Regions from separate parts of the Arthrobacter parietis genome, predicted to be linked through region 1. Evidence: riboswitches for the same ligand, from Rfam matches in the RefSeq annotation. Region 1 holds a riboswitch; the other holds the start of a gene.
The links. A riboswitch is a leader RNA that binds a small molecule or an ion and turns the genes downstream of it on or off. The one in region 1 is predicted to bind glycine.
Positions count from the first base shown of each region.

Region 2: another riboswitch for glycine. It lies ahead of gcvP (aminomethyl-transferring glycine dehydrogenase); the one in region 1 lies ahead of gcvP (aminomethyl-transferring glycine dehydrogenase).

Region 1 covers NZ_BAAAON010000001.1:1,184,664-1,192,439, reverse strand. Annotated here, with positions in the region: gene ABFX19_RS05600 (hypothetical protein) at 1-1,096, shown strand, start outside; gene ABFX19_RS05595 (lipid II:glycine glycyltransferase FemX) at 1,093-2,187, shown strand; gene ABFX19_RS05590 (phytoene desaturase family protein) at 2,190-3,635, shown strand; glycine riboswitch at 3,720-3,821, shown strand; glycine riboswitch at 3,823-3,926, shown strand; gene gcvP (aminomethyl-transferring glycine dehydrogenase) at 3,981-6,809, shown strand; gene gcvT (glycine cleavage system aminomethyltransferase GcvT) at 6,819-7,776, shown strand, end outside.
Region 2 covers NZ_BAAAON010000001.1:1,067,063-1,074,838, forward strand. Annotated here, with positions in the region: gene ABFX19_RS05000 (PucR family transcriptional regulator) at 1-745, shown strand, start outside; gene xdhC (xanthine dehydrogenase accessory protein XdhC) at 742-1,584, opposite strand; gene xdhB (xanthine dehydrogenase molybdopterin binding subunit) at 1,586-3,976, opposite strand; gene ABFX19_RS05015 (xanthine dehydrogenase small subunit) at 3,973-5,469, opposite strand; gene ABFX19_RS05020 (hypothetical protein) at 5,618-5,782, shown strand; glycine riboswitch at 5,868-5,965, shown strand; gene gcvP (aminomethyl-transferring glycine dehydrogenase) at 6,124-7,776, shown strand, end outside.

The DNA.
Region 1 (7,776 bases):
GGTCGCGCTACTGGTGCCGACGTCCGCGGACGGCATAGTCCAAACGCAATCCCTGATGCAGTATTTCGACGTGAACGCTGTACTGATCGCTGCCGCGTGGATTGGAACTGTTGTTACCGTGATGCGACTGGCGAGTCGCCGACCCTGGGATGCGGCGCTTGTGGCGGTGGCGCCGATCGCGATCCTGACGGCAACCTCAAGCTGGGTGCTGCTGTCCGTCCTATTGAGTGTCCTGGCTGCGTGGGCGTTTGCGCAGGAGCGCTATGTGATCTCCGGCGTCCTGCTCGGGTTCGGCGCCGGGTTCAGCGTTCACGTGCTCCTGGTCCTCGCTGCCGTCATACTGTTGGCCATCCGGACCGGCCGGTTCAGGGGTGCCCTGCTGAGCGGCGGTTCGCTGATCGCCGTCTGGGTACTCACCGTTCTGCCGTTCGGGCCCGAACGCATTCTGGCACTGCCGTGGGAATACGATCCGGCTCGCCTCGGCATTTCCTCTTCGCTGTGGGCGGGCTATGACCTGCTTGCGCAGCGGCTCGGCCTGCCGGTGCTCTCTCCGGTAGCAACAGCAACCCTGGCTTTTACCATTCTCGCGGTGCTGGTTGCCCTGATATGCCTGCTGGTGCTGCGGGCACCGCGACGCCCACGCCTTCCGCAAGTGATTCTTCTGCTGCTCGGAGCACTCGTCCTGGTCCTGCCCGACTACCCTCCCGCACTCACTCTGTGGTTGCTGCCCTTCGTTGCGCTCTCGTATGTCGATTGGCGAATACTTTGTGTCTGGCAGCTTGTTGAACTACTTCACTGGTGGGCGTACTGGATGTACGTAGCCCGTGAAGCGTCGTCAGGCGTGGTGGAGAACAATATCGACTCCCCCTACTATGTAGCCGCGATCTTGGCGCGGCTACTGGCCACCGGTTACCTGTTGTATCGGGTTGCGCAACATATACTTGAACCGACATATGATCCCGCACGGCGCATTGGTATTGACGATCCGGCAGGCGGCCCCTTCGATGGCGCTCCAGACCGGCATGCGCCTGCTCCGGTACTGTTGAGCGAGTCCTCTCCAAACCTCACCATCACCGCACCGAAAGACCCCCAGTGACAGAATCCGTCTTCCGCAGTGAGCGCCTTACGCCAGAGGCATTCGAGCTGTTGGCGTCGGCAAGCCCCGATGTCGTCATTCCGCTCGAACAGACTCCGCAGTGGGCGGACTTCGAGCGCAGTCTGGGCCGGGAACCGTACGGATTGTGGGCCTACTACGACGACGACGGCGCACCGGCTGCGATGGTGAGCTTCCTCCGGGTGCGGCGCAGGTTCCGAGAATCGCTGGTCGCGATCAACGGGCCCGTATGGTTCGCGGACCGTACCGCGGAAGCTGAACTCCGTCTTATGCATACGGTTCGGCACCAGTTCACTGATGATCCGGGCACAGACCCCCTCTATGTCCGCATGCAGGTGAAGCACCCGCTGCCTCCTGCAGCCGGACCGATCGAGCACGGCTGGTATGAGCGCGAGATCGTCGTTGACCTGACGCCGGGTGAGGATGCAATTTTCAAGTCTTTCCGGCCGAATGCCCGGAACAGTATCCGTCGTGCGGAACGGTCAGGCGTGGAGGTCCGGACCATCGAGCGGGCACGCTGGGTCGAGGTATTCAGGGCGGACCTGTACCCGATTTTGAAGGAAACAGCGGAGCGCGACGGCTTCTCCAGCTTCGGCCCCGAATACTACGAGTTGCTGCTCTCAACTCTGGGGGATCATCTTCGGCTCATGGTCGCCTACGTGGACAGCAGGGCTGTGAGTTGGTTGATCACTACCGAATACCGCGGCTACTCGGTCTACTACTTTGCGGGCAGCACACACGATGCGCGGAAGACGTTTGCGCCTTATCTGTTGCTGTGGGAAGCGTTCAAACAGCTCAAAGCCGCCGGCAATACCGCTTGCGGGCTTACCGGGATTGTGAGTGAGAACTACCCACAACTGGTCAACGTCACCACGTTCAAGCGGAACTTCTCCAAGAACGTTGTGGACCTCCCCACAACTTATGACATCCCGCTGAACCCGGGTAAGTACAAGGTGGTGGCTGGACTGCTCTCATTCCGCAGAACGGCGCCGGCCAAAGGTCGCGCGTTGCTCATGCGAGCAGCCTCGTCCGTGTCCACGCTTCGCGCCCACCGGTCCGGAGGGAAGAGCTAGCCATGGCGGACGTCGCGATTGTCGGTGCCGGCCCCAATGGGCTGGCTGCCGGCGTCGTGATGGCACGTGCAGGCTTGAGCGTGGAGATATTTGAGGCCGAACGAGCTATCGGCGGCGGGTCACGCACCATGGAGCTGCTTGAGCCGGAACACGTGCATGACATTTGTTCGGCTGTGCATCCGATGGCGCTGGCGTCACCCTTCTTCCGGGAGTTCGGTCTCCGGGAACGGATTCCCTTCGTGGTTCCCGAGCTGTCGTACGCCAATCCGCTGGACAATGGCCGTGCTGGACTCGCGTACCGCGATCTTGGGCGTACGGCGCTCGGTCTGGACAAGGACGGACAGGCCTGGCGGCGACTGATGCGCCCGCTCGTGCAGCACATTGATGGGGTGGTCGATACCGGGCTCAACCAGTTCCTGCGGGTCCCGCGGCATCCAGTCGCGGCCGCCCTGCTCGGTTCAAGGACGCTCGAGCAGGGGACTGGCCTGTGGAACCTGCGCTTCTCGACGGAAGAGGCGGCGGCATTGTTTACCGGAGTTGCCGCACATGCCGTTGCTGCCCTGCCCACACTCGCGGCTGCAGGTGCCGGGCTCACCCTCGGAGCGTTGGCGCATGCCGTGGGATGGCCCATTCCGGTTGGCGGATCCCAGGCATTGGTCAACGCTATGGCGGATGACATCCGGGCACATGGCGGCGCCGTCCACACTGCCCGTCGGATTGAATCGGTCGGCGAGTTCGACGGAGCAAAGGCAGTCCTGCTCGATGTCTCACCCGGTGCTGTTGGAGGCCTGGCAGGCGATCGCCTCCCGCAGGGCTACGTCTCAATGCTGGACCGGTTCCGCTTCGGGGACGGCGCCTGCAAGGTTGACTTCATCCTCTCGGGGCCGGTGCCGTGGGCAAACGAGGAAGTACGAGCGGCCGGCACAGTTCATGCGGGCGGAACCCGGGCTGAAGTGGCGGCGTCGGAAGCCGACGTGGCCGCCGGACGCCATCCGGAAAAACCGTACGTGCTGGTTTCGCAGCCTTCCCTGTTCGATTCTTCCCGCGCACCCCACGGACGGCAGGTTCTGTGGACTTACTGCCACGTGCCCAACGGTTCCACGCGGGACATGACGGAGGCCATTGTGCGGCAGATCGAACGTTTCGCGCCCGGCTTCCGCGACGTCGTCGTGCGTTCACACGTCATGACTGCAGCTGACCTTGAGCAGTACAACGCCAATTACGTGGGCGGTGACTTCAGCGGTGGCGCGGTGACCATCCCTCAGCTGCTGGCGCGTCCCTCATTCGGGCCGCACCCTTGGCGGATGCCGGGGAAGGGCCTCTATCTGTGCTCAGCATCGACCCCGCCCGGCCCGGGCGTGCACGGGATGGGCGGTTATCACGCGGCAAAACTTGCACTCAAGGACGTGTTCGGGCTGCCGGTGCCGCAGTTGGGAAGGTCATCGTGAGCGCACTCCTTTGCTGATCGATTTCAGCGAAGAGTAAGCTTGATCACGATCGCATAACTGAAAAGCGCAGTAATAAAACGCCCTTGACCCGCAGCGGGAGAGTCCTGCCGTTGACCTACAGCCGGCAGGCGCCGTAGGAGCAAACCCTCCCCAGGAATCTCTCAGGCCCAGCACCGCAGCGGAAAGGCAACTCTGGAAAGTAGCGCAGCTGAAGATAGGTTGTGCTCACCGACGGTGCAAGGTGAACCCTGTGTTCACGGAATCTCTCAGGTCCAAGACAGAGCGGGGAGGAACCCACCCACCTGTCCGCGCGCCCTGCACGCACACTGATTCACGGAGTTCCTCATGACGCACCAGACGGAATCAACTTTCTCCGACCGCCACATCGGTCCCCGCTCGGACGACGCCGAGCAGATGCTCAAGGTCCTGGGCTACCCCAGCCTGGACAAACTCGTCGATGTTGCGGTGCCGGCGAGCATCCGTATCAACGAGGGCCTGGACATTCCGTCTGCGCTGAGCGAGTCGGAGGTCCTGGCGGAACTGCGCAGCATCGCCGCGAAGAACAAGACCGCCGTGCAGATGATCGGTCAGGGCTACTACGACACGGTCACCCCTCCTGTCATCCGCCGCAATGTGCTTGAGGCTCCCGCCTGGTACACCGCCTACACGCCCTACCAGCCGGAAATCTCCCAGGGCCGTCTTGAAGCCCTGCTGAACTTCCAGACGATGGTCCAGGACCTCACTGCGCTGCCCATCGCCAACGCCTCCCTGCTCGATGAAGCATCGGCCGTTGCCGAGGCCGTCCTCCTGATGCGTCGCTCCGGCAAGAACAAGGGACGAACCATCCTGGACGCGGAATGCCTCCCCCAGACCATCGCCGTCGTGCAGGGCCGCGCTGAGGCGCTGGGCTTTGATATCGAGATCGCTGACCTCTCAAAGGGATTGCCGGACGGCGACATCAACGGCGTCGTCCTCCAGCAGCCCGGGACATCCGGCACGCTCCGCAACCACACGGACATGGTCGCGAAAGCGCACGACGGCGGCGCCCTGGTGACGGTCGCAGCGGACCTGCTAGCGCTGACCCTGATCACCCCTCCGGGGGAGCAGGGCGCGGATATCGCCGTCGGCTCCGCCCAGCGTTTCGGTGTGCCGCTGTTCTTCGGCGGACCGCACGCTGCGTACATGGCCGTTCGAAAGGGCCTGGAGCGCATGCTCCCCGGCCGCCTTGTTGGGGTGTCGAAGGATTCCGACGGCGCACCCGCCTACCGGCTTGCACTGCAAACACGTGAGCAGCACATCCGCCGCGAGAAGGCTACGTCGAACATCTGTACCGCTCAGGCGCTCCTCGCGATCGTTGCCAGCATGTACGCCGTTTACCACGGTCCGGACGGGCTGAAGGCGATCGCGGAACGTGTCCATGGAAAGGCGGCGCGGCTCGCTGCAGCCGTTCCAGGGACGGTCCACGAGTCCTTCTTCGACACCCTTCTCGTGAAGGTCGAGGGCCAGTCCGAGAGCATTGTCCGCAAGGCCGAGGAGCGCGGCATCAACCTGCGGTTGGTCGATGCCGATCACGTCGGCATCTCCTGTGACGAGACCACCACGGACGCTCACCTTGAAACCATCGCCGAGATCTTCGGGGTAAATCTGTCAGCCGACGCGGAGACTGCAATCCCTGCTGACCTGCAACGGACGTCGTCCTATATGACCCATCCCGTGTTCTCCCTCCACCGCTCAGAGACCCAGATGCTGCGCTACCTGCGCGGTCTCTCGGACCGCGACCTGGCACTGGACCGCACCATGATTCCGTTGGGATCCTGCACCATGAAGCTCAACGCCACGGTTGAGATGGAACCGATCTCCTGGCCCGAGTTCGCAACCATCCATCCGTTCGCCCCCGAGCACCAGACCGAGGGCTGGCGCCAGCTGATTGATGACCTGGAGGGCCGTCTCGCTGAAATCACCGGCTACGCCAGGGTGTCGATTCAGCCGAACGCCGGCTCCCAGGGTGAACTCGCCGGTCTGCTGGCCATCCGCAAGTACCATCTTTCACGCGGTGATGAGGCTCGCACAGTGTGCCTCATCCCATCGTCAGCACACGGCACCAACGCCGCCTCTGCTGTGCTCGCCGGCATGAAGGTGGTTGTGGTCAAGACAGCCGGAAACGGCAACATCGATCACGATGATCTCCAGGCAAAGATCGAGGCGAACAAGGATTCCCTCTCCGCGATCATGATCACCTACCCGTCCACGCATGGCGTTTTCGAGGAGGACGTCCGCTGGGTCTGCGACCAGGTGCATGGCGCGGGCGGTCAGGTCTACATCGACGGCGCAAACCTTAACGCGCTGGTCGGGCTAGCAAAGCCGGGTGAGTTCGGTGGTGATGTTTCCCACCTGAACCTGCACAAGACGTTCTGCATCCCGCACGGCGGCGGAGGTCCCGGTGTCGGGCCGGTAGCAGTGGCGGAGCACCTTGCCCCCTTCCTGCCTGGAGATGCGAATAGCGCAGCTGGTGTAGACAACAGCAACACAGCCGGCGTCCCTATCTCCGCCTCCCGCTTCGGTTCAGCAGGCGTACTGCCGATTTCCTGGGCCTATGTGGCGCTGATGGGAAGCGAGGGCCTGACGGCAGCCACGAAGTCCGCGCTCCTTGCAGCGAACTACGTCGCCGCCCGCCTCAATGAATACTTCCCGGTGCTCTACTCGGGTGAGAACGGACTCGTGGCGCACGAGTGCATTCTGGACCTTCGCGCACTTACCGCGAAGACCGGTGTGACAGCCGAAGACGTGGCCAAGCGCCTCATCGATTACGGCTTCCACGCCCCGACGCTGAGCTTCCCGGTAGCGGGCACGTTGATGGTGGAGCCCACGGAGTCCGAGGACCTGCGCGAACTGGACCGTTTTGTCGAGGCGATGATCGCCATCCGACACGAGATCGACCGCGTCGGAACAGGCGAATGGCAGCTGGAGGAGAGTCCGCTTCGCCAGGCACCGCATACCGCACAGACGCTCATCAGTGACGAGTGGTCGCAGGCCTACTCCCGGGAACTGGCTGCATTCCCGCTGCGGACGCTGCGCCACGACAAGTACTTCCCGCCGGTCCGCCGTATCGACGGCGCCCACGGTGACAGGAACCTCGTGTGCTCGTGCCCGCCGATCGAAGACTTCGAGGACTAAGGGATCGCCATGACAAAGCAGACAGCGCTGTATGCCCAGCACCAGGAACTCGGTGCGGCATTCACCGACTTCGGCGGTTGGCAGATGCCCCTGAAGTACCGCAGCGAACTTGAAGAGCACCACACGGTTCGCCGGGCCGCCGGCATTTTCGACCTTTCGCACATGGGCGAGGTGATGGTCACTGGGCCGCAGGCAGCCAGCTTCCTCAACTATGCCCTCGTGGGAAATATGGAGATCATGGCGGTGGGGAAGGCCAAGTACTCCCTCATCTGCACCGAGGGCGGCGGAGTGATTGATGACCTCATCACGTACCGCCTCGCCGAGGACCAGTTCCTTGTGGTGCCCAACGCCTCGAACTCCGACACGGTTGCTGCCGAGCTGCAGCAGCGTGCTGCCGACTTCGATGTCACTGTGCAGGATCAGTCGGAGGAGACCGCTCTCATCGCGGTGCAGGGACCGAACGCGGAGGCGATCCTGCTCGGCATGGCGCCGGCTGCAGACCGCGACGCCATCACCTCGCTCAAGTACTACGCCGCCGTTCGCGTGGAGCTCGCCGGTCAGCCGGTCCTCCTCGCCCGCACCGGCTACACCGGCGAGGATGGCTTTGAACTTTTCATCGAGAACGCGCAGGCCGTACAGCTGTGGAAAGCCGTGACCGAGGCAGGAACCAACCATGGCCTGGCGCCCTGCGGGCTGGCCTCGCGGGACTCGCTTCGCCTTGAAGCCGGCATGCCGTTGTACGGTCATGAGCTCGGCCTGGAGACAAATCCGTTTGAAGCGGGATTGGGCGGTGTCGTCAGCCTGAAGAAGACCGAGAACTTCGTGGGCCGCTCCGTGCTGGAGCCGCTGAAGGCCGAAACACCGGAGCGAAAGCTGGTCGGTTTGCGTGGTACCGGACGCCGGTCTGCCCGTGCAGGGTACGACGTCGTTTCGAACGGACAGACCGTAGGTACCGTTACGTCTGGCC
Region 2 (7,776 bases), 120 kb from region 1:
GCGGCTGGGAGCCGAATTCCTGAGCCAGGCTTTCGAGGACCGTTACGCTCTGTCCGACTTGGAGAGCCGTCTCGCGAGGCTTGATTTTTCTAGTGGGGAGTTCGTCCTGGTCTCTGTTTCCGGACTTGAAGAAGCCCACTTGACTGCCACCCACGTGGGGTTCTGGCGTCACGGGATTGCGCACCTTTCGCTCCGCCAGTTCGATACCCTGCATATTGTGCTCCCGCCAGACTGCGGCGATGAATTGCTATGGCATGTACTGCCAGACCAAGTCACAATCGGTATTAGCCGGCCCGCGACCGCGTCCCAGCTGCAGCGTGCTCTGCAGGAATCGCTGTGGGCGCTGGGAACGGCCGGCGCATCAGGCCAGTCGCTGGTCCGCTACGCAAGCGGTCCATCCTGGCTTGGCTTGACCAACATGGAAGAGGGACAAGCATTGGTTCAACGGTTGCTCGGACCGGTTTTGGAGTATGAGCAAGGAAAAGACGCGGACTTGCTCAAGACTTTGGAAACCTATCTGGATCAACAGCGGTCATGGCAGAAGACTGCCGCTGCCCTGTTCACACACAGGCAAACGATCATCTACCGGATCCGCAGGATCGGTGAACTAACCGGTCTCGATATGGCTGAGACCTCATCTTTGGCTCAACTTTGGTTCGCGCTGCAAATCCAGCAAACGATGAACCCTCAAGACCACGCTGGACCGGGCCAACCTCGGGATGCCGGAGCTACGCTGAAAACTTAGTCATGCGAATCATTTCTTTTCATCAGTGTTGTCTGGATCGTTGCAGGGAGAGACAGCCGCCGCAGCAGATCCGCCGCCGCGCTCACGGCGATGACCGCCGGTGCTTTCCCAGTGACGTCCGGCAGCCCGATCGGACACTGGATCCGCCCGATCTCCGCCTCGGCGTACCCCTCCGCCGCCAGCTTCTGCCGGAACCGCGACCACTTCGCCTTCGAACCGATCAGCCCAACGCTCCCCAGGTCACCTCGCCGCAACGCAGCATCGCACAGCAGGAAGTCCTCGGAGTGATCGTGGCTCATGATGAACGCGTGCGCACCGGCGGGAAGCTCCCCCAGGAACGAGTCCGGCACCGGCGTATGCACCGGGTGCACGGTCGCCACACCCGAGGTCACATCCGCCAGCCGCTCCGGCAGCAACTGCTCGGCGCGGCTGTCCACCAGGTACAGGTTCATCGGCAGCCGCGAAAGCACCCTCCCGAGCTCATACCCCACATGCCCGACGCCGAACACCGCCACCGTGGGCAACGACAGGAACGGCTCCAGCAGCACCCGAACCTTCCCGCCGCAGCACTGCCTCCCGTGCTGCGTCACCGCGTGCTCGCTGAGCGAAAACTCGACGTTCTCGGCAGCTGAAACGCCGCCCGCCATCATCTCCCGCGCCCGATCGATCACGGTCGCCTCAAGGTTCCCACCGCCGATGGTCCCCCAACTCGACGACGACCCCACTAGCATCTTCGCCCCGGCTTCCCGGGGCGAATGCCCACGCACTTCGGACACGGTCGCCAGCACACCTGGCTGTCCCGTTGACCTCAGGCGTTGCAAAGCCTCCAGCCAGTCCATGTCACTGCGCTGAACTCGTGGACGTGACAAGGTCACCGGAACCCGAGGAAGAAGAGGACGACGACGGCGCGGACACCCGCTCGATCGCCCAGAACACCGCTTCCGGGGTGGCCGGGCTTGCGAGCTCCACTTCGACATCACCGGGCCCGAAGGCGGCGACCGCCTCCCGAAGAGCCTCCCGCACGCTGAATGCCAACATCAGCGGCGGTTCACCGACGGCCTTCGAGCCATAGACCACACCGCTCTCGGTCGCCCGCTCGAACAGGTGCACGTTGAACTCCTCGGGCATCTCGGAGAAACTCGGCAACTTGTAGGTGCTGGCGGACGGCGTGGTGATCCGGCCGCGGTTGGCGCCGTCGGATGCATCCCAGCGCAGATCCTCGAGCGTCAGCCAGCCCGCGCCCTGCACAAAACCGCCCTCAATCTGCCCAACGTCGATCATCGGAGAGAGGCTGTCGCCGACGTCGTGCACTATGTCTGTGCGCAACTGGCGGTAAGCACCCGTGAAGCGATCCACTTCCACCTCGGCGAGCGCCGCGCCGTAACTGAAGTACTTGAACGGTTCGCCCTGCATGCGGGCGCTGTCCCAGTGCAGTCCTTCCGTCCGGTAATACCCGGCCGCCCACAGGGAAACTCGCTGGAAGTACGCGTCACGTGCCAACTCCGCGAAGGTCATCGCCGAATCATGGAAGCCGATGCCGGTGACCTTTCCGTCATCGAACCGGACATCGTCGGGGTGGATGTTCAGCTTCCGCGCGGCCACTTCCGCCAGCCGTTCGCTGATCTGCTCGCAAGCGTTCTTGATCGCGCCGCCGTTGAGGTCCGCTCCGGAGCTGGCCGCCGTCGCCGACGTATTGGGCACCTTGTCCGTCCGCGTCGGCGCGAGCCGGACGGAGGACAGCGGCACCCCCAGCGCAGTCGCCGCAACCTGCCGCATCTTGGTATGCAGGCCCTGGCCCATCTCCGTGCCGCCGTGGTTGATGAGCACCGACCCGTCCTTATACACGTGCACCAGCGCGCCGGCCTGGTTGAACGCGGTCAGGTTGAAGGAGATGCCGAACTTGACCGGGGTCATACCGAGCGCCCGCTTCACATTCGGGTGCGAGGCGTTGAACTTCGCGATCTCCTCGCGGCGCCGGGCAACGTCCGCACGGTCCGAAAGCGACTGCCAGATCGCCTGAAGGCGTTCGGCGTGCCGCACCGGCTGCCCGTACGGCGTGCTCTGCCCGGGCTCATAGAAATTACGATGACGAAGCTCACTCGGATCCAGCCCCAGCAACGGCGCGCACCGGCCAAGTAGATCCTCGATCACGAGCATCCCCTGCGGACCGCCGAAGCCTCGGAACGCCGTCTGCGACGTCTTATTGGTTTTCGCGATCCGACCGTTCACCTCGATGTTCGGGATGTAGTAGGCATTGTCGATGTGGCACAACGCCCGCTGCAGCACAGGTTCGGAGAGGTCGAGGCTCCAACCGCCGTCGCTCGTGAGGGTGGCTTTCAGCGCCTGGAGGCGACCGTCGTCGTCGAACCCTGCCTCCCACGTGGCGTGGAAGGGGTGGCGCTTGCCGGACATGGTGATGTCCTGGGTGCGGTTCAGCCGCAGCCGGACGGGCCTGCCGGTAAGCGTGGCGCCGAGCGCCGCGATGGCCGCGAAGCCGTGCGGCTGCATCTCCTTGCCGCCGAATCCGCCGCCCATGCGGAGGCACTGCACTGTGACGTCGTGACTGGATAGGTTCAGCACGTGCGCCACGATTTCCTGCGTCTCGGAGGGGTGCTGGGTGCTGCACTGGATGAACACCTGCCCGGACTCGTCGATGTAGGCGAACGATGCGTGCGTTTCCAGGTAGAAGTGCTCCTGCCCGCTGAACTGGAACTCGCCACTGAACCGGTGCGCTGCATCCTCGAGCGCCTTGTCCGGCTCGCCGCGAGCAACCGTCGGGCGGTTCCCCTGGAAGCTCTCGGCCGCGATGGCTTCCTCAACAGTGATCAACGACGGCAACGGCTCGTAATCGACCTCCACCGCCTCCGCGCCGAGGCGCGCGGCTTCTAGCGACTCCCCCAGCACCCAGCACACGGCGTGGCCGTAGAACATCACTTCGCTGGGGAAGAGCGGTTCGTCATGCTTGATCCCGGCGTCGTTCACGCCTGGAACGTCCGTCGCCGTTAGTACCCTGACGACGCCCGGAACCTCCAGCGCGGGCTCGGTGCGCAGGCCAGCTATGCGGGCGTGAGCATGCGCCGACTGAACCGGCCAGGCATGCAGCGCGTTCGAGCTGCGGACAACCAGGTCATCCGTATACAGAGCCGTACCGGTGACGTGGGCTGCGGCGCTTTCGTGGGATACGGGGACACCGACCACGGGGTTTACTGGGCGATCCGACAGCGACTTCACTTGGCCACCTCCAGATCTTCAGCGTTCTCAGCATGGAATCTCAGCAGCGCCTGTCTCAGCATCGCCGAGCGGTACAGCGAGCTGGCCCGCATGTCATCGATCGGCGTTCCTTCACCCGCCATGACGACGGCGGCGGCGGCCACCGTGTCCGACGTCCAGGGTTGACCGACGAGCGCCTCTTCCGTCGCGAGAGCGCGGATTGGCGTCGCTGCCACACCGCCGAGTCCGATGCGCACGGAGGTTACGACGCCGCCGCTGAGTTGCAGTGCGATGGCCACGGACACACTTGAGATGTCGTCGAAGCGCCGCTTCGCGATCTTGTAAAACGCGGTGCTTTCGGCGAGCGGCAACGGGATGCGAATAGCGCGGAGCATTTCGTGCGGCTGACGAACACTCTGGCGGTAGCCGGTGTAGTACTCGGACAACGGAACTTCGCGCTCTCCGTCTGTGGAGGAGAGGACAATTCTTGCGTCGAGCGCCAGGAAAACCGGCGCGGAGTCGCCGATGGGCGAACCCGTGGAGAGGTTCCCACCGAAGGTCGCGGCGTTACGGATCAGCCGGGAGGCGAACTGCGGGAAAAGGTAACCCAACAGCGGGACGCGGCCGTCGAGTGCCCGCTCGACTTCAGAGAGTGTCAGCGCGGCGCCGATCTCGATGGAATCGGCGTCGAACGTCAGCGCCCGGAGTTCCTCCAGCCGATCAATCGCGAGGACCAGCGGCGGGCGGGAATGCCGCAGATTAACCTCAACGCCGAGGTCGGTCGCTCCCGCAACCAGCTTCACGTCCGAGTTCTCGCGCAATGTCTGGTGGACCTCATCGAGCGACTGCGGACGGATAAACTCCGATTCACCGCTGACACGGGTGTGCTGCGGCGCGGGGGCGGGCCGGTTCTGCCGTTCGAGCAGCGGATCCGAGCCCGAAGGTGTTTCGAGCGCGTAAGCAGCGTCGCGGATCGGCCGGTAGCCGGTGCAGCGGCACAGGTTCCCGCTGAGCGCATGGAGGTCAAACCCGTTGGGGCCGCATTCGTGGTCAGTTGCGTGCTCTTCACCGACGACGGCGGTTCCCGTTTCCTTGTCTTCCTGCGCGGGCGAGCGCTCCGGTCGGTAATATTCAGCAGCCATCGAGCAGACAAATCCCGGGGTGCAGTAGCCACACTGCGAGCCGCCGCGCTCCGCCATCTCGCGCTGCACGGGGTGGAGGTCCTCCGGCGTGCACGCATCAGAGACGTTCCCGAGACCCTCAGCGGTGACGATTTCCTGGCCGTCGAAGGCCAGTGCCGGCGGGAGACACGCATTGACCGAGGTCCATCGGCTGCGATCGGATCCGTCCGGGCGGGCTACGAGGACGGCGCAGGCACCGCATTCCCCTTCAGCGCAGCCTTCCTTCGAGCCCGTAAGCCCTTCATCCCGCAACCAGTCGAGTAATCGAATGTGGGGGTTTGTTCCGCTGCAGTCCCGGACTTTGCCATTGACGGTTACCTTGATTCCGTCCATCATTCACGCTCCCGTACTAACCGGACCGACGCGCCAACCGAACTGCCTGAAGCGTGTCAAACTGTTCGTTACGTAGTTTCGGTGTGACCTAGCGTACACCCACCGAGCGGAACTTCGTTTCCACCATGCGATAGAAAGGAGCAAAGTTTTGAGCACAACAAGTCCTGCTGCCGAGGAAGAGCGGCGACTTCGGTTGTTGAAGTTCAGGGAGGCAGTGGATGCGGCATCGAGCGCTAGTGCCGCTGGCCATCGATACGAGACTGCCCTCTGGGAGCGTACAGAACTGGCTGACGTAGAGAAGTCACTGAACTAGACGGACCCAGTCGTACAGGAGTTGCGTGAAGACTCAACCAACCGGTAGTCTGTGAATCGCGTCACCTGTCAGTGACGCACGCTTTCGATCCGCGGCGGGAGAGTCCTGCCGGTACGTTCAGCAGGCGCCGTAGGAGCAAATCCTCCCCAGGAATCTCTCAGGCCCACGTACCGCCGCGGCGAGGCAACTCTGGAAAGCAGTCCGGGAAACCGGGCTCACCGACGGTGCAAGTGGATCCTGAGAACATCAGGAAAAACGGAAACTCTCAGGTCCAATACAGAGCGGGGAGGAACCCAAGTCATCGTGGTGTTTTGCGCCACCTGAGTTATGGAGTTCCTCATATGACAGTCCAGTCATTCGTCCCCACGTTCGCAGACCGCCACATCGGTGCGCGCCGCCAGTACCACATCGACACGATGCTCAAGGCTGTCGGCTATGACACCGTCGACGGCCTCGTTGGCAGTGCCGTTCCCGACTCCATTCGTCAGGAAAGCCCGCTCGGGCTGGACAACGCGCTCAGCGAAGTCCAGGTGCTGGCCGAACTGCGAAGGCTTGCCGGCAGGAACAAGACCGCCGTCCAGATGATCGGTCAGGGCTACTACGACACCGTCACGCCGGCAGTGATCCGCCGCAATATCCTCGAGGCGCCCGCCTGGTACACGGCCTACACGCCTTATCAGCCCGAGATCTCGCAGGGCCGGCTCGAGGCGCTGCTCAACTTCCAGACCATGGTGCAGGATCTCACTGCCCTGCCGGTGGCCAACGCTTCCCTTCTCGATGAAGCCACCGCGGTGGCCGAAGCCGTGCTGCTCATGCGCCGGGCCAACAAGAACAAGGCCGTCAAGGACGGCAAAACGGTCCTCGACGCGGACTGCCTGCCCCAGACCATTGCGATCGTCCTCGGCCGCGCAGAGGCGCTCGGATTCGAGGTTGAGGTCGCTGACCTCTCGCAGGGACTCCCGGAAGGCGACATCAACGGCGTCGTCCTCCAGCAGCCGGGCGTCTCCGGCCGTGTCTGGGACCAGACCTCCGTCATCGCAGAAGCGAAGGAGCGCGGTGCGCTGGTCACGGTCGCCGCTGACCTCCTCGCACTGACGCTCATCACCCCTCCGGGTGAGCAGGGAGCGGATGTCGCCGTCGGTTCCACCCAGCGCCTCGGTGTTCCACTGTTCTTCGGCGGACCGCACGCCGCGTACATGGCCGTGCGCGACGGCATGGAACGCACCCTCCCAGGCCGCATCGTCGGCGTCTCGAAGGACAACGCCGGTGCTACCGCCTACCGCCTGGCCCTCCAGACCCGCGAGCAGCACATCCGCCGCGAAAAGGCCACGTCGAACATCTGCACCGCGCAGGCACTGCTGGCCATCGTGTCTTCCTTCTACGCCGTCTACCACGGCCCGGACGGACTGAAAGCCATTGCGCAGAACGTCCACAGCAACACCCGTGCGCTCGCCACCACCCTGAAGGCCGCCGGCTGGGAACTGACGAGCGACTCCTTCTTCGACACCCTCACCGTCCGCGTACCGCGCGACGCCGCCAAGGTAGTCTCCGCTGCCGAATCCCGCGGCATCAACCTGCGCCTCGTCAACGCCGACACCGTCGGCATCTCGGTCGATGAAACGACGACGCCGGAAATCCTCTCCGCCGTGTCCGCCGCCTTCGGTGCCGGTCAGGTAAGGGAAGCCGCGGGCTTCGAGCTGCCCGCCGCCGCGGTGCGCACCTCGGAATACCTTCAGCACCCGGTCTTCAACACGCACCGCTCGGAGACCCAGCTGCTGCGCTACATCCGCAGGCTTTCGGACCGCGACCTCGCGCTGGACCGCACCATGATCCCGCTGGGCTCCTGCACGATGAAGTTGAACGCCACCGCTGAAATGGAGGCCATCTCCTGGCCAGAGTTCGCTTCCATCCACCCCTTTGCCCCGGATTCCCAGACCGAAGGCTGGCGCGAGCTGATCGACGGACTCGAAGCCGACCTCGCTGAGATCACCGGG